Regions from separate parts of the Micromonospora sp. WMMD964 genome, predicted to be linked through region 3. Evidence: predicted binding sites of a transcription regulator. Region 3 holds the regulator's gene; each other region holds the start of a gene.
The links. Region 3 encodes HrcA, which represses chaperone genes, less so after heat shock. Its sites were predicted from a motif close to GGTTNGCACNCTCNNNNNGAGNGTGCNAACC; they were not measured.

Region 1: groES (co-chaperone GroES) is a predicted target of HrcA. The motif match lies at 3,699-3,729, and genes of this name have one in related genera.
Region 2: groL (chaperonin GroEL) is a predicted target of HrcA. The motif match lies at 2,903-2,933, and genes of this name have one in related genera.

What each region holds. Positions count from the first base shown of each region.
Region 1 is NZ_CP120860.1:250,001-255,792, forward strand. Features, by position in the region: gene O7616_RS01135 (molybdopterin-dependent oxidoreductase) at 1-1,405, opposite strand, end outside; gene groL (chaperonin GroEL) at 1,539-3,179, opposite strand; gene groES (co-chaperone GroES) at 3,250-3,564, opposite strand; gene O7616_RS01150 (methyltransferase domain-containing protein) at 3,825-5,006, shown strand; gene ybaK (Cys-tRNA(Pro) deacylase) at 5,017-5,496, shown strand; gene O7616_RS01160 (substrate-binding domain-containing protein) at 5,674-5,792, shown strand, end outside.
Region 2 is NZ_CP120860.1:605,976-611,767, forward strand. Features, by position in the region: gene O7616_RS02855 (GNAT family N-acetyltransferase) at 1-702, shown strand, start outside; gene O7616_RS02860 (hypothetical protein) at 781-1,029, shown strand; gene groL (chaperonin GroEL) at 1,088-2,710, opposite strand; gene O7616_RS02870 (hypothetical protein) at 2,981-4,126, opposite strand; gene O7616_RS02875 (cold-shock protein) at 4,223-4,426, opposite strand; gene O7616_RS02880 (GNAT family N-acetyltransferase) at 4,743-5,276, shown strand; gene paaN (phenylacetic acid degradation protein PaaN) at 5,403-5,792, opposite strand, start outside.
Region 3 is NZ_CP120860.1:6,476,239-6,482,030, reverse strand. Features, by position in the region: gene O7616_RS29500 (enoyl-CoA hydratase-related protein) at 1-587, opposite strand, end outside; gene hemW (radical SAM family heme chaperone HemW) at 607-1,830, shown strand; gene O7616_RS29490 (DUF4870 domain-containing protein) at 1,874-2,503, opposite strand; gene hrcA (heat-inducible transcriptional repressor HrcA) at 2,730-3,752, shown strand; gene dnaJ (molecular chaperone DnaJ) at 3,824-4,969, shown strand; gene O7616_RS29475 (16S rRNA (uracil(1498)-N(3))-methyltransferase) at 4,971-5,705, shown strand; gene ppk2 (polyphosphate kinase 2) at 5,710-5,792, opposite strand, start outside.

The sequences.
Region 1 (5,792 bases), 600 kb from region 3:
CGCTGGTCAGCCGGTTGCGTCGCCGGGGAGCGTCGATCCGGGACTGGGTCTTGATCGGCCCCTGGGCGGACCAGCCGCGGGGCACCCAGTACGCGTCGAAGTCGGCGAACCTGGTCAACTCCAGCTCGGTCACCCACTTGCACGCCGACACGTAGCCGTAGAGGCCGGGCACCACCATCCGGACCGGGAAGCCGTGCTCGACCGGCAGCGGCTCGCCGTTCATTCCGACCGCCAGCAGAGCGTCCCGCCCGTCGCGCAGCGCCGCGGTGGGCGTCCCGCAGGTCCAGCCGTCGACCGACCGGCCGACGACCTGGTCGGCGTCCTCGTCCGGGTCCACCTCGTCCAGCAGCTCTCGCAGGGGTACGCCGAGCCAACGGGCGTTGCCGATCAGGTCCCCACCCACCTCGTTGGAGACGCACGCCAGCGTGACGTACCGCTCCACCAGCGGCCGGGCCAGTAGGTCGGCGTACGTGTAGGTGCGCTCGGTGCCGACTCGACCGTGAATCCGCAGCCGCCAGGTGTCCGGGTCGACCTGCGGCACCACGAGCGCGGTGTCGATCCGGTAGAAGCCCAGGTTCGGGGTGACGTACGGCGCGAGTTGCGCCAGCGAGAGGTCCGCGCCGGCCGGCACGGCCGGCGCGGGGGCGACCGGCGCGGGTAGTCGGATCGCGTCCCGCGCGGCGGAGACGCCGCGTCGTCCAGCCAGCCAGCGCCCACCGAGACCAGCCACCACGGCGGTGCCGAGCAGCACCCCGCTGCCGGTGAGGAACCGCCGCCGAGACTCGGGGTCGACCTCGGCGGGGCCGTCCGGCCCGGCGGGGACCACCGGCGCGGGAGCGGCGGGCGTCATCGACGAATCCGGACCCGGCCCCGCAGAGGGCACCGAACCCGCAGAAGGCACCGAGTCGGCGGACGACACCGCGCCGGCGGGCGGCGCGGTCGGGGTGGGTGGGGACCAGGGCCAGGGGTCCAGCTCGAACGGCCCGTCGATGAACAGCCAGAGCACCAGGGCGCCGAGGGCGGCGCCGACCAGGGACGGCAGCGCGTCGAAGGCGTCCGCACCGGGCCGGGTCAGCGCGGCGGTCACGCCGATGACGCCGAACGCGGCGATGCCGGTCAGGCCGAACACCAGCCGACGGACCGCCAGCACACCGAACAGTGCGGCGAACCCTCCCAGCAACAGGCCCGTGCCGACCAGCAGGGCGATCTTGTCGGCGGTGCCGAAGAGGTCGATGGCGAGTTGCTTCAACGACTCGGGGACGGCGTCCACGACCGCCCCGCCGACCGCGACCAGGGGCGCCGACCGGGGACCGGTCAGCACCGCCACCGGCTCGGCGATCCCGATCGCGACGGCGGCGGCGGTCACTCCGGCCAGCGCGGCGTAGCGCGGCGACGTGGTGCTCATCGGCCCAGTGTGCGCGATCATCTCGCCCGGTCGCCAACAACGTCAGCGTTCGGTAATGACCAGAGAAGCGCGAGAACGAGCCGGGGCACACCGCCGTACGACGGTGTGCCCCGGAACGGGTGTCGCTACCGGATCAGAAGCCCGGGCCGTGCTGGTGGCCGTGGCCGTGGCCGTGCCCACCGGCGGCGGCCGGCTCGGCCTGCTCCGGCTTGTCCACCACGAGGCTCTCCGTGGTGAGCAGCAGACCGGCGATCGAGGCGGCGTTGGTGACCGCGTTGCGGGTCACCTTCACCGGGTCGATGATGCCGGCCTTGACCAGGTCGACGTACTCGCCCTGGGCGGCGTCGAGACCGTTGCCCCAGCTGAGGTCTGCGACCTTCTGCGTCACGACGTAGCCGTCGTGGCCGGCGTTCTGGGCGATCCAGCGCAGCGGCTCGACGAGCGCCTTGCGCACGACCGAGACGCCGACCTTCTCGTCACCGGTGAAGCCCAGGTCGTCGTCGAGCACCGAGAGGATCTGCACCAGTGCGGCACCGCCGCCGGGGACAGTGCCCTCCTCGACCGCAGCCTTGGTCGCCGCGATGGCGTCCTCGATGCGGTGCTTGCGCTCCTTCATCTCGACCTCGGTGGCCGCACCAGCCTTGATCACGGCGATGCCGCCGGAGAGCTTCGCCAGCCGCTCGGCCAGCTTCTCCCGGTCCCAGTCGGAGTCGGACGCCTCGATCTCCTTGCGGATCTGGGCCACCCGGTCGGCGACGTCGGCCTTCTGGCCGCCACCGTCGACGATCGTGGTGTTCTCCTTGTCGACCACGACGCGCCGAGCGGTGCCGAGCACCTCCAGGCCGACCTGGTCGAGCTTGTAGCCCAGCTCCGGGGCGACCAGCTCGGCACCCGTGGAGATCGCGATGTCCTGGAGCATCGCCTTGCGCCGGTCACCGAAGCCCGGGGCCTTGACCGCGCAGACCTTGAGGGTCTTGCGCAGCGAGTTGACCACCAGGGTGGAGAGCGCCTGGCCGTCCACGTCCTCGGCGATGATCAGCAGCGGCTTGCTGTTCTGCAGGACCTTCTCCAGCAGCGGCAGCAGCTCCTCGATCGCCGAGATCTTCTGGGTGGTGACCAGGATGTACGCGTCCTCGAGGACGGACTCCTGGCTCTCCAGGTCGGTGACGAAGTTCGGCGAGATGAAGCCCTTGTCGAACTGGAGACCCTCGGTCACGTCCAGCTCGGTGGTGAGCATGGAGCCTTCCTCGACGGTGATGACACCGTCGCGGCCGACCCGCTCCATCGCCTCGGCGATCAGGTCGCCGATCGTGGCGTCCTGCGCGGAGATCGTCGCCACGTTCGCGATCGACTCCTTGCTGGTGACCTCGACGGCACGGCCGAGCAGCGCCTCGGAGACCTTGACGGCCGCCGCGTCGATGCCCCGCTTGAGGCCGGCCGGGTTGGTCCCGGCGGTCACGTTGCGCAGACCCTCGCGAACCATCGCCTGGGCCAGCACGGTCGCGGTGGTGGTCCCGTCGCCGGCGACGTCGTTGGTCTTGGTCGCCACCTCCTTGACCAGTTGCGCGCCGAGGTTCTCGTACGGGTTGGTGAGCTCGATCTCCTTGGCGATGGTCACACCATCGTTGGTGATCGTCGGCGCACCGAATTTCTTGTCCAGGACGACGTTGCGCCCGCGCGGGCCGAGGGTGACCTTGACCGCGTCCGCGAGGGCGTTGACACCGTGCTCCAGCAGGTGCCGGGCGTCGTCCGAGAAGCTCAGGATCTTCGCCATTAATGTCCCTTCGAAGCGCCACTGCCCCGGCCCGGCGAGCCGGACCGGGGCAATGGAACTGATCGGTTGCTTACTTCTCGATGACCGCGAGGACGTCGCGGGCGGAGAGCACCAGGTACTCCTCGCCGGCGTACTTGACCTCGGTGCCGCCGTACTTCGAGTAGAGGACGGTGTCGCCGACCTGCACGTCAACCGGAACCCGGTTGCCGTTGTCGTCGACGCGCCCCGGGCCCACAGCGAGGACGGTGCCCTCCTGCGGCTTCTCCTTGGCGGTGTCGGGGATCACGATGCCCGACGCCGTGGTGGTCTCAGCCTCGTTCGCCTGGACCACGATGCGGTCCTCGAGCGGCTTGATCGCAACCTTGGTCGCGGTAGTCACGGGCATACCCTCCTGGGGTACTGGTTTCGTTGCTGGCCGGCGGGGCCGACCAGCGTCAATCTGCCTCATGCCACCGGGCGGGGCCGTCGTCGCGGGTGCCGGTCCGCCTGGCGTTGCGCACCCGGGTCGTGAGACCCGGAAGCTGGCACCCTCAGGGTGAGAGTGCTAATCGCAGGTTATTCCGTGGCTAGCACTCCGTCAAGGAGAGTGCCAGCGCGTCGCGCCCCGCCAGCCAGGATTCTTGGTCCGACCGGGAGAATGACGGCGTGGATCTCGATCAGCTGGCGGCGCTGCGTACCCCCGAGGGGTCGGCCGCGCTCACCGCGGCGGCCGGTCTCGCCGGCGGTGATCCACTGACCGCGGCCTCGGCGTTGCGCGCCGCCGGGGTGCCGCCGACGCTGGCCGCGGCGGCGCTCACCCAGGCCGAGCTGCGCCACCGGGCGGTCGGCAAGTTCGGCCCGGCCGCCGCCGGGATGTTCCTCACCCGCCCCGGCCTGGAACAGGCCACCCGTCGGGTGGTCGCCGACCGTCGGGCCGCCCGGCTGCACGCCGCCGGGGTGCGCACCCTGGCCGATCTCGGGTGCGGCCTGGGCGCCGACGCACTGGCCGCCGCCCGTGCCGGCATCCGGGTGTACGGGGTGGAGGCCGACCCGGTGACCGCGGCGATGGCCGCCGCCAACGCCGCGGCGGCCGGGCTTGCCGACCTGTTCACCGTCGAGTGCGGGGATGCCACCGCGTTCGACGTGTCACGCGTCGACGGGGTCTTCTGCGACCCGGCCCGCCGCACGACCGGCACCGGGCGACGGATCTTCGATCCGCGCGCCTACTCGCCGCCGTGGGACTTCGTGACCGGGTTGGCCGACCGGGTGCCGCGCACCGTCGTGAAGGTGGCGCCGGGCCTGGACCACGGGCTCGTTCCGGCGGGCGCTGAGGCGGAGTGGGTAAGTGTGGACGGCGACCTGGTCGAGGCCGCGCTCTGGTGCGGTGAACTGGCCGAGGTGCCCCGCCGTGCCAGCGTGTTCCGTACGGAGATCCACCAGCTCACCGGCTCGGGCACCGACGAAGCGCCGGTCGGCCCGACCCGTCGCTACCTGTACGACCCGGACCCGGCCGTGGTCCGCGCGCACCTCGTCGCCGAACTCGCCACCGAACTGGCCGCCACCCTCGGCGACCCGAGCATCGCCTACCTCTACGCCGACCACCCCACCCGCACCCCGTACGCGCGCTGCCTGGAGATCACCGACGTGCTGCCGTTCTCGCTCAAGCGTCTGCGGGCGCTGCTGCGCGAGCGCGGGGTGGGGCGGGTGGAGATCCTCAAGCGGGGTTCCGCCCTCACCCCGGAGCAGCTTCGACGGGACCTGCGGCTGACCGGCGACGCCTCGGCGAGCCTGGTGCTCACCCGGGTGGCCGGCGCACCGACAGTGCTGATCGGACAGCCGGTGGCCTAGCGTCGTCGGCATGGCAGGACAGGGCACGCCCGCGACGGCGTTGTTGGTCAAGCGCGGAATTGCGCATCGCACCCACCCGTACCGGGTGTCGCCAGAGGCCCCGAACTACGGCGCGTTGGTGGCGGTGGCGCTCGGCGTGGCACCGGAGCGCGTCTTCAAGTCGCTGGTGACGGAGGTCGACGGTGGGCTCACCGTCGCGGTCGTCCCGGTCACCGGCGAGTTGGATCTGAAGGCTCTCGCGGCGGCCGTCGGTGGCAAGCGGGCGACGCTCGCCGAACGGGCGGTCGCCGAGCGGGCCACCGGCTACGTACGTGGGGGGATCAGCCCGCTCGGGCAACGCCGCCGCTTGCCGACCGTGCTGGACGACTCCGCGCTGGATCTCCCGACGATCTACGTCTCGGCTGGTCGGCGTGGCCTGCAGCTCGAACTGGCCGCGGCCGATCTGGTGGCGCTCACGGACGCCCGAACCGCGCCGCTGCAGACCCGCTGACGACATTCATGACGGCCGACCCGTTCCGGGATGGCCGGGGAGTAACAGTCGCGTTGCTGAATTGTTATCGCTCCCAACAAACTTGGCACCTGCGCGGTCTTGTGGAGCCGGTGTGACGCGAAATACGTTGCCGGACACAACAAAACGACACCTCCCCCACCCGAAAGGACCCTGCACATGCGTAAGGGGATCCTCACCATCGCCGCCGTGGGCCTGCTCGCGACCGGCGGCTTGACCGCCTGTGGCGGCGACGACGCCGGCTCCGGTTCGACCGACTCCAAGAAGACCCCCAAGAT
Region 2 (5,792 bases), 950 kb from region 3:
ATCGGGCACGTGGACCTGGTCGCGGTCCTGCCGGACCAGCGCCGTCGGGGCGTCGGCCGTTCACTGCTGCGGCGGGCCGAGCAGGTGCTCGCCGAGCGCGGCGTGTCCGAGGTGCTGCTGGCCGGGAACCCGCCGTACTACGCGTGGCCGGGCATCGACGTCCGCTACACGCCGGCGGTGTGTGCCGCCCTCGCGCTCGGCTACCACCAGGACCGGACCGCCTGGAACATGACCGCGGACCTGTCGTACGACGGGTCGCCGGCCCTGCGGTCCACGGAGGCGGCGGAGCGTCGGCTGGCCGACCAGGGCGTGACCGTACGTCGGGCGGAGCCGAGGGACCTGCCGGCGCTCACCGCGTTCGCCCGGTCCACCTTCGGCGGCACGTGGGACGGCGAGTTGACCGGGTCGGTGGGTCGTGACGGCGCCGGTTGCCACCTCGCGGAGCGGGACGGCGAGGTGCTGGGCTTCGCCGCGTACGGGTCGTCCCGGCCGAGTTGGTTCGGGCCGATGGGCACCGCGCCGGCGGCGGAGGGCTCGGGCATCGGTGGGGTGTTGCTGCGCCGCTGCCTGCGGGATCAGCAGGCGGCCGGGCTGGACCGGGCGCAGATCGGCTGGGTGGGGCCGGTGCCGTTCTACTCGGGCAGCGCGGGCGCCTGGATCGAGCGGGTCTTCTTCCTGTACCGACGGACCTTGACCGACTAAAAGCGTCAAACAGGACATGGATCCATTCGCCCGCATCGGCCATCGACGCCCCCTACCGTTTCGGTAGAGGAGGCAGCCATGACCACGGATGACGACCAGACCGAGGACGGCACGCCGATCACCTGGAAACCGGTCGGCGAGTTGCCCGGCCAACTGCCGTTCGACCGGCTCGACTACGGCGATGCCGAACAACTCGCCGAGATGACCACCGACGGGGAGTCGTCGCTGGTGGACGAGCCGCGCGAGATGGTGGACGCCCCGATCCAACTGCTTCCGCCGTACGACCGGGCGCAGAAACGGCGCAACCAGCGCCCTCTGCCGACCTGACGACGAACGGGGCGGACCGCGTCAGCGGCCCGCCCCGTTCGGTGTGTCGGAACTGGACTCAGAAGTCCATGTCCCCGCCACCCGGGCCAGCCGGGGCAGCCGGGGTCTTCTCCGGCTTGTCCGCGACGACGGCCTCGGTGGTGAGGAACAGCGCCGCGATGGAGGCGGCGTTCTGCAGCGCGGAGCGCGTCACCTTGGCCGGGTCGATGATGCCCGCGGCCAGCAGGTCGACGTACTCGCCGTTGGCGGCGTTGAGGCCGTGACCCGACTCGAGGTTACGGACCTTCTCCACCACGACGCCGCCCTCGAGGCCGGCGTTGACGGCGATCTGCCGCAGCGGGGCGTCCAGCGCGACCTTGACGATGTTCGCACCGGTCGCCTCGTCGCCGACCAGGTCGAGCTTGTCGAAGGCGGTCTTGCCGGCCTGGACCAGCGCGACGCCACCACCCGGGACGATGCCCTCCTCGACGGCGGCCTTCGCGTTGCGAACGGCGTCCTCGATGCGGTGCTTGCGCTCCTTGAGCTCGACCTCGGTGGCCGCGCCGACCTTGATGACCGCAACGCCGCCGGCCAGCTTGGCCAGCCGCTCCTGCAGCTTCTCCCGGTCGTAGTCGGAGTCGCTCTTGTCGATCTCGGCCCGGATCTGGTTCACCCGGCCCTGGATCTGCTCGGCGTCACCGGCACCGTCGACGATGGTGGTCTCGTCCTTGGTCACCACGACCTTGCGGGCGCGGCCCAGCATGTCGAGGCTGGCGGCGTCGAGCTTGAGGCCGACCTCCTCGCTGATGACCTGACCACCGGCGAGGATGGCGATGTCGGTCAGCATGGCCTTGCGGCGGTCACCGAAGCCCGGCGCCTTGACGGCGACCGACTTGAAGGTGCCACGGACCTTGTTGACCACCAGGGTGGCGAGAGCCTCGCCCTCCAGGTCCTCGGCGATGATCAGCAGCGGCTTGCCCGACTGCATGACCTTCTCCAGGATCGGGAGCAGGTCCTTCACCGACGAGATCTTGCTGTTGGCGATCAGGATGTACGGGTCGTCGAAGACGGCCTCCATACGCTCCGGGTCGGTCATGAAGTAGGCCGAGATGTAGCCCTTGTCGAAGCGCATACCCTCGGTGAGCTCCAGCTCCAGCCCGAAGGTGTTGCTCTCCTCGACGGTGATGACGCCTTCCTTGCCGACCTTGTCCATCGCCTCGGCGATGATCTCGCCGACGGTGCTGTCACCAGCGGAGATGGAGGCGGTGGAGGCGATCTGCTCCTTGGTCTCGACGTCCTTGGCGAGCTTGGACAGCTCCTCCGAGACGCTCGCGACAGCGGTCTCGATGCCCCGCTTCAGGGCCATCGGGTTGGCGCCGGCGGCCACGTTGCGCAGGCCCTCGCGAACCAGGGCCTGGGCCAGGACGGTCGCCGTCGTCGTGCCGTCACCGGCAACGTCGTCGGTCTTCTTGGCGACCTCCTTGACCAGCTCAGCGCCGATCTTCTCGTACGGGTCCTCGAGCTCGATCTCCTTGGCGATGCTCACACCATCGTTGGTGATGGTGGGGGCACCCCACTTCTTCTCGAGCACGACGTTGCGGCCCTTGGGGCCGAGGGTCACCTTCACGGCGTCGGCGAGCTGGTTCATGCCCCGCTCGAGGCCGCGGCGCGCCTCTTCGTCGAACGCGATCATCTTGGCCATACGGCGTTGTCCTCCTGGACACTCACGGGCCACCCGAGATGTGCCTCGGATGGGCCGCCTGGTGTACGCACCTTGGGACGTCGCCACCTGGCGACGACGACGTCCTTCGGCCGGGCCGGATAGCCCGCGACGACCGGCCATGTGCCGCCCCGGCGTCTCCACGCCGGTGCAACCTGGCCCCACCGTCCCGACCATTGGCACTCACGGTATGCGAGTGCCAATGACTTGTTTAGCACTCTCCCCTGCCGAGTGCAAGCACGACGAAGCCGCTCAGCCGAGTTCCGCGGCGAGTCCGGTGGCGTTCACCGGCCCCTCATGAGCGCGCTGCTCGGTGTACGTCAGCAGCAGACCGATCATCTGGGCGAGGTGGGCCGGCAGGGCCAGGACCGCGGTGACCCCGATCACCACCACCGCGCCGAGCGCGGTGCCCGCCGACGCGAAGGGATCGGTGCCGAGAGCGGAGGTGCCGAACCCTTCCAGGGCGCTCGCGACGAAGCTGACCACGATCACCGCGAGGGCCACCAGGGCCACCCGACCGAGCAGCAGGCCGAGCCGGTCGTGGAACATCCGGAACGATCGGCCGATCGGGTTGTGGCGCTCGAAGAGGTAGACCGGGCCCGCCATGCTCAGCGCGAACGCCAGATAGATGCCCGGCAGCACGCAGAAGCAGATGCCGAAGCCGATGAGCAGGCTGATCAGCAGGGTCCACCCCCACAGCCCGAGCGCCCGACGGAGGCCGTAGCGCAGCGCGGCGTCGAGGCCGGCCGGTTGACCGGCTGCCTGCCGGGTGATCACCCAACTGCCGGCGGCCCACCCGACGGCCTGCACCAGGCCGATCACCAGACTCCCACCGACCAGCACGGCCAGGAGACCCGCCAACTCCGCGACGAAGTTGTCCGGCAGCGCCGCTGTCGAACTCGTCTCGACCTCGGCAGCCCAACTCGCCGACGGGTCCAGCCCGAGCGAGATCACCGACAGCACCGCCGCGGGCAGCACCTGGGTCAGCAGCATGATCGGCACCAACTGCCGCCAACCCCGGCGCAGCGCTCCCCCGCACCTGTTGAACCAGCCACCGATGCCGAAGCCGGGCGGCGTGACGAGGGGGTCGTTCGGGTCGAACCCGTAGCCGGGCGGATACCACCCGGCCGGCGGCCCCGGATACCACTGCTGCGCGCCGTACGGACCCGCGCCGGGTGGGTAACCCCCGGTGGGCGGGAACACCCAGCCCTGCGGCGGCGGACCGCCCGGCCCCCAGGTGCCCGGCGCAGGGTCCCACCCCGGCGGTGGGCCGGCCGGCTGTACGTGCTCGCCACCCGGCGGAGGACCGCCCACACCGGGTTGGCCCTGGGTCGGGTCGGACGGGCCCGGCTCACCTGGCCCGGAGGGTGGGGTGGACGAGGGTGGCTGGTCGGTCATGAACGCTCCTCAGCATCGGCTGGAACGGTTCACGATCTTCCCGGTTGCGCGCCCGTGCCGCTGCCCCGACGCGCGGGGCCGCTCGGTACGGGAGATTCAGCCGATGACGCGTACGTGTTCCGCCTGCGGACCCTTCTGGCCCTGCGCGATCTCGAACTCGACCCGCTGGCCGTCCTCCAACGCCTTGTAGCCGTCCATCTCGATCGCGGAGAAGTGAACGAACACGTCCTGACCGCCGTCGACGGCGATGAAGCCGTAACCCTTCTCGGCGTTGAACCACTTCACGGAACCCTGTGCCACGGTGCCACTTCCCTCACTCTGTGCGGCGTTGCCGGCCTGGCGCACGGCACAGCCGGACGCCATCGGAGCACCGCCTCAGCAATCGACGACGGCCATTGAAGCGGTGACCGAAATCGCACGCTACACGAGGAGTGACGGCCGTGCACGACCGCAAATCGGGCATATTCCAGCGCGGCCCGACGACGTCGAGGAACCCGTTTCCCGATCCACCGGATCGGCGGCGATGGATCCTGGCGAAGGGGCAGGCCGACCCCCCAAGCAACGGCCCGAGAGGCGTGACCAGGAGCCCCGTCCGCCCTGTGGTAGGCATGCGGACATGACCACCGACACCGGCTCGCCCGTCCTGCGCCAGGCGGAGATCCGCCGAGTGCGGCCGACGGACGCCGCCCGGATGCGGGCGCTGCGTCTGGAGATGCTCGCCGACGCACCGCTGGCCTTCCTGGAGACGATCGCGGACGCGGCGGCCCGGTCCCACGCCGAGTACGCCGCACGGATCGCCTACACCTCCGCCGGCCCGAACAACGCGCAGTTCGTCGCGGACCCGGGCGGCGGCCGGCTGGTCGGGCACGCCGGCGGCACCACCACTCCGGACGAGGCGGGGCTGACCGTCATCTACGCCGTGTACGTCACGCCCACCTGGCGGGGCAGCGGCCTTCTCGGCGAGCTGATCGACGGCGTCGCGGCCTGGTCGCGGGCCTGCGGGCGACCGGAACTGCTGTTGGAGGTGGTGGTGGGCAACGACCGCGCCTACCGCGCCTACCAACGGCTCGGCTTCGAGGACACCGGCGTACGGGTCCCCCACCCCAACATCCCCGCGATGACCGAGCTGCAAATGCGCCGCCCAGCCTGAGCCGCCCTCCCCCGTCAGCGACCGGTGATCAAGAGGTTTGCGTCAGGAATCGCGCTGATCCTGACGCAAACCTCTTGATCACCTCGGGGGTCGGGGGTCGGGCGTCGGGGGTCGGGGGTCGGGGGGTCAGGCTGGGCGTCGGGACTGGACGATGCGGAAGCGGTTCGCCACATAGGCCCCGTCGGTCAGGGCCGCGTTGGCCGCCGCGTTGGCGCCACTGCCATGGAAGTCGGAGAACGCCGCCGACTGGTTCACGAAGACCCCGCCGGTGAGGTTGCAGGACAGGTGCACACCGACCTCGACAGCCACCGCCTCGGTGGCGTCGAGCACCGACTCGTCGGTGGAGTAGACCCCGGCGGTGAGCGCACCCTTCTCGCCGACCGTCCGGCGCAGCAGCTCCAGACTGTGCGCGGTGGAGTCGGTCGCGATGACGAACGAGATCGGCCCGAACCACTCCCGGCCGTAGGTCTCCGCGTCGTCCGCGGCCAGCTTCACGATCGCCGGGGTACGCACCAC
Region 3 (5,792 bases):
TCGCAGTAGCCCCGCACCGCGGCGTCCAGCTCGGCGGCGGGCACGGAGGCCGTGACCAGGCCGACCTGGGCGGCCCGCCGCCCGTCGAAGGTGTCCCCGGTCAGGTACAGCTCGGCTGCGGCGCGCGGGTGCAGCCGGGGCAGCACAGTCGCCGAGATCACCGCCGGGATCACCCCGATCCGCACCTCGGTGAACGCGAACGTCGCCTCGTCGGCGCAGACCGCCAGGTCGGCGGCGGCGATCAGGCCGAGCCCACCGGCCCGCGCCGGCCCGCCCACCCGGGCCAGCACCGGCTTCGGGCACTCCCAGAGCGCCGCGAGCACGTCACCCAGCATGCCGGCGGGAACCGTCCCGCTGGCGTACGCGGCGGCCGTCTCCTTCAGGTCCGCACCCGAGCAGAAGACCGGGCCGGTGTGGTCCAGCACGATCGCCCGGACCGTCTCGTCGGCGACCGCGTCACCCAGCCCGGCCAGCAGCTGGGTCATGAGACCGGTGGAGAGCGCGTTGCGGTTGTGCGGGCTGTCCAGGGTGAGGGTGGTCACCCCACGGGCCGTGGCGACCCGCACGAGGACGTCGGGAGAGGTCATGCCGGGCACACTAGTGGCCATGCCCGGCGTCCTTCCAGATGGTGAGACCGTCCCCGCCGACGGATCGCTGCCCGCCACCGCCACCACAGCGGTCGGCGCACGCGGCTTCGGCGTGTACGTCCACGTGCCGTTCTGCGCCAGTCGCTGCGGCTACTGCGACTTCAACACCTACACGGCCGCCGAGCTGGGCGGCGGCGCGAGCCGCGACGGGTACGCCGACACCGTCCTGGCCGAGCTGGCGCTCGCCGCCCGGGTGCTGGGCGACAGCCCACCGCCCCGGGTCGACACCGTCTTCGTCGGTGGCGGCACGCCCACCCTGCTCCCCGCCGACGACCTGGCCCGCATCCTCGACGGCATCGACCGCACCTGGGGGCTGGCCGCCGACGCCGAGGTGACCACCGAGGCCAACCCGGAGTCGGTCACCCCGGAATCCTTGAAGCTGCTGCGGGCCGCCGGCTACACCCGGATCTCGCTGGGCATGCAGTCCGCGTCGCCGGGGGTGCTGGCGATCCTGGACCGCAAACACAGCGCCGGGCGGGCCACCGCCGCCGCCCTGGAAGCCCGCGACGCCGGCTTCGAGCACGTCAACCTGGACCTGATCTACGGGACACCGGGGGAGCGGGCCGAGGACTTCGCCGCCTCGTTGGAGCAGGTGGTCGCCGCTGGGGTGGACCACGTCAGCGCGTACGCCCTGATCGTCGAGGACGGCACCCGGCTCGCCGCCCGGATGCGGCGCGGCGAACTGGCGTACCCCAGTGACGACGTGGCCGCGGACCGCTACCTGGCCGCGGAGGCCGCTCTCGACGCGGCCGGGCTCTCCTGGTACGAGGTCTCCAACTGGGCGCGCACCGACGAGGCCCGGTGCCGGCACAACCTGCTCTACTGGACCGGCGCGGACTGGTGGGGCCTGGGGCCGGGGGCGCACAGCCACGTCGGTGGCGTGCGGTGGTGGAACGTCAAGCACCCCTCGGCGTACGCCCAGCGGTTGGCCGACGGCGTGTCTCCCGGCCTGGCGCGGGAGGTGCTCACCGCCGACGAGGCGCACATGGAGGACGTGATGCTGCGGCTACGCCTCGCCGGCGGCCTCCCGTTGGCCGTGCTCGACGCCACCGGACGGGCAGGCGCCGAGCGGGCGCTGGCCGACGGTCTGCTGGCCGCCGACCAGTACGCGGCCGGTCGGGCGGTGCTCACCCTGCGCGGGCGGCTGCTCGCCGACGCGGTGGTGCGCGACCTGCTGCCCTGAGCGGGACGGTGCGGGGCCGGCCGGGGGAGCGGCCGGCCCGCTGTCACTTGACGAAGCTCGCGGAGAGCGGGTAGCGGTAGAGCTGCCCCTCGTTGGCCTTGATTCCGGCCAGGATGCCGAACACCGCGCCGAGGATGATGGCCGCGCCGACCCCGATGAAACCGATCAGGATGCAGGACAGCACCCAGCCGACCAGGCCGACGATCGACCAGATGAGCTGGAAGTTGAGCGCCGCCACGGCGTGCGCCCGCACGGTCGGGGACTGGTTGCCGCGGACCAGCATCGCCACCAGCGGGGCGATCCAGCCGAGCACGCCGCCGCTGATGATCATCCCGGCGGCGCCGCCGAAGTGCGCGATCAGAGCCCAGGTCTTGTCTTCGTTGTTCGCGTAGCCGCCGCCGGGGCCGCCGTACGCGCCGCCGGTCGGGTAGCCGCCGGGCGGGGGATAGCCCCCGGGCGGAGGGTATCCACCCGCCGGAGGGTAGCCGCCTGACGGCGGTTGGTCACCGGTGGGCGGCGGATAGCCACCGGGCGGGGGATAGCCGCCCGGGCCCGGTGCGCCGGACAGTGGTGCGGTGGGTGGCTCGGCCGACGGGTACGAACCCGGGGAGGTCGGCTCCGGCGGATGGTTGCCGGGGTCACCCGCGCCGGGAGGGCGAGGAGGTTCAGTCATGGATGTCACGGTAGGGGCACCTGGCAACGCCGCACCAGTGCGACACCGCCCGGCGGTGTGGGCCGATCGGACCGGTGGGGGTGGCGCGGGCCGCACCGACCGGCCGCCGTTGATCATCGCGTCGGCGGGTGCACCGACGTAGACTGGCACTCGTTACAGTCGAGTGCCAGGACGGCCCGGCCGGCCCCGGAGGTCGGCGGCCGACGTGCGACAGGAGGTGCGGAGGATGGGTCTCGACGACCGGAAACTCGCCGTGCTCCGCGCCATCGTCGAGGACTACGTCTCCACCCAGGAGCCGGTCGGCAGCAAGGCGCTGGTCGAACGGCACCAGCTCGGGGTCTCCCCGGCCACGGTCCGCAACGACATGGCCGTGCTGGAGGAGGAGGGCTACATCCGGCAGCCGCACACCAGTGCCGGCCGGGTGCCCACCGACCGTGGCTACCGACTCTTCGTCGACCGGTTGTCCCGGGTCAAGCCGCTCAGCCCGGCCGAGCGTCGGGCCATCGAGCGCTTCCTGGTCGGCGCGGTCGACCTCGACGACGTGGTGCACCGCACGGTGCGGCTGCTCGCCCAGTTGACGCGGCAGGTGGCCGTCGTGCAGTACCCGTCGCTGGCCCGTTCCTCGGTGCGTCACCTGGAGCTGGTGCCGATCTCCACCACCCGGCTGATGCTCGTCATGATCGCCGACACCGGGCGGGTGGAGCAGCGGCTGGTGGAGTTGCCCGGGCCGGTGCCCGCCGACGACGTCACCGACCTGCGTCGGCTGGTCAACGAGAAGCTGGCCGGGGCTCGGCTGTCCGACACGCCGCCGCTGGTGCAGGCACTGGTCGAGGAGGCGTCGCCCGAGTTGCAGCCGACGATGACCATGCTCTCCACGGTGCTCCTGGAGACGCTCGTCGAGCGGCACGAGGAACGCATCGCGCTGGCCGGCACCGCGAACCTCACCCGGGGTGGTCTGCTCGACTTCCAGGGTTCGCTGCGGCCGATCCTCGAAGCGCTGGAGGAGGAGGTCGTGCTCCTCAAGCTCATCGGGGAGACCGAGCCGAGCACGACCCGGGTGCTGATCGGCGACGAGAACGAGTTCGACAACCTGCGGGCCGCCTCGGTGGTCAGCACCGGCTACGGCCCGGGCGCGACGATCGTCGGTGGTCTCGGGGTGCTGGGGCCCACGCGGATGGACTACCCCGGCAACATCGCCACGGTGCGCGCCGTGGCACGCTACGTGGGCGAGTTGCTGGCCCAGAACTGACCAGTCAGGGCCGACGGCCGGCGGCTGCCGGATCGGCGCAACGCGAGACGAACATGAGGACACGGAACGCAGTGGCCAGGGACTACTACGGCATCCTCGGTGTGAGCCGGGAAGCCTCCGATGACGAGATCAAGCGCGCCTACCGCAAGCTGGCGCGCCAGTTCCACCCGGACGTCAATCCGGACCCGGAGGCTCAGGAGAAGTTCAAGGACATCAACGCCGCGTACGAGGTCCTCTCGGACGACCGGAAGCGGCAGATCGTCGACCTGGGTGGCGACCCGCTCGCCCCGGGCGGCGGCGGTGCCGGAGGCCCCGGGGGCCCCGGCGGTGCCGGCCCGTTCGTCGGTTTCCAGGACATCATGGACGCGTTCTTCGGCGGTGCCGGGGGCAACACCCGGGGTCCGCGTCCGCGTACCCGCCCGGGCGCCGACGCGATCCTGCGACTCGAACTCGACCTGCACGAGACGGCGTTCGGCGTCGAGGCGCCGATCACCGTCGACACCGCGGTGCTCTGCACCACCTGCTCCGGCGCCGGCACGGCCGCCGGCACCCACCTGGCGACCTGCGAGGCGTGTGCCGGTCGCGGCGAGGTGCAGTCGGTGCAGCGCACCTTCCTCGGCCAGGTGGTCTCCGCCCGGCCGTGCACCGTGTGCCAGGGCTACGGCACCACCATCCCGCACCCGTGCCCCACCTGCGCGGGCGACGGTCGGGTGCGTACCCGCCGTTCGCTGACCGTCAAGATCCCGGCCGGGGTCGAGGACGGCATGCGGATCCGGCTGGCACAGCAGGGCGAGGTCGGCCCGGGTGGCGGCACGGCCGGTGACCTCTACGTGGAGATCCACGAGCGGCCGCACGACGTCTACTCCCGCAAGGGTGACGACCTGCACTGCCGGGTCACCGTGCCGATGACCGCGGCGGCGCTGGGCACCCGGCTCACCATCAAGACCCTGGACAGCGAGGAGACCGTCGACGTCAAGGCCGGCACCCAGCCGGCCAGCACGCTGCGGCTGCGCGCCCGGGGCGTGCCGCACCTGCGCGGCACCGGTCGCGGCGACCTCTACGTGCACCTGGACGTGCGGACACCCACCAAGCTCGACCCGGACCAGGAGAAGATGCTGCGCGACTTCGCCAAGACCCGCGGTGAGGAGGTCGCCGAGCTGTCCAAGCAGGGCGGCTTCTTCTCCCGGATGCGCGACGCGTTCAACGGGCACGCCTGAGGTGTCCGCGCCGCTCTTCCTGGTCGAGGCGCTGCCCACCGGCGACGCGCTGACCCTGGCGGGTCCGGAGGGGCACCACGCCGCGACCGTGCAGCGGCTGCGCGTCGGTGAGGAACTGCTGCTCGCCGACGGCCGGGGCGGCACGGCCGCCGCCGTGGTCACCGCCGTCGGCCGGGGCAGCCTGGAGGTCACCGTCGCCTCCCGGGGGTACGCGGACGCGCCGGTACCCCGGATCGTCACCGTGCAGGGCATCGCGAAGGGCGACCGGGGCGAGCTGGCCGTGCAGGCGATGACCGAGGTCGGCGTCGACGAGATCGTGCCGTGGGCGGCGTCGCGTTCGGTGACCCAGTGGCGCGGTGACCGGGGCGTACGGGCCCGGGAGAAGTGGGTGTCGACCGCCCGGGAGGCGGCCAAGCAGGCCCGCCGGCCGTGGCTGCCGGTGGTGGCCGGGTCGCCGGACGAGTCGACCGCCACGGTGGCCCGCCGGATCGCCGGTGCCGCCGCCGCGTTCGTGCTGCACGAGGAGGCCGACGAGCGGCTGACCACCGCCGACCTGCCGACCTCCGGTGAGATCGTCCTGGTGGTCGGCCCGGAGGGTGGCATCGCCCCGGCCGAGCTGACCGCGTTCCGCGAGGCAGGCGGCCGACCGGTGCGGCTCGGTCCGGCGGTGTTGCGTACCTCGACCGCCGGAGTGGCGGCGCTCAGCGTGCTCGCCACCCGCCTCGGCCGCTGGTGACCGTTCAGGGCCTCGGGAACACCGGCACGACCTCCTCCTCCGGCCCCAGGTCCAGCCCGGCGTTCCCGATGATCTGCGGGTCGGGTG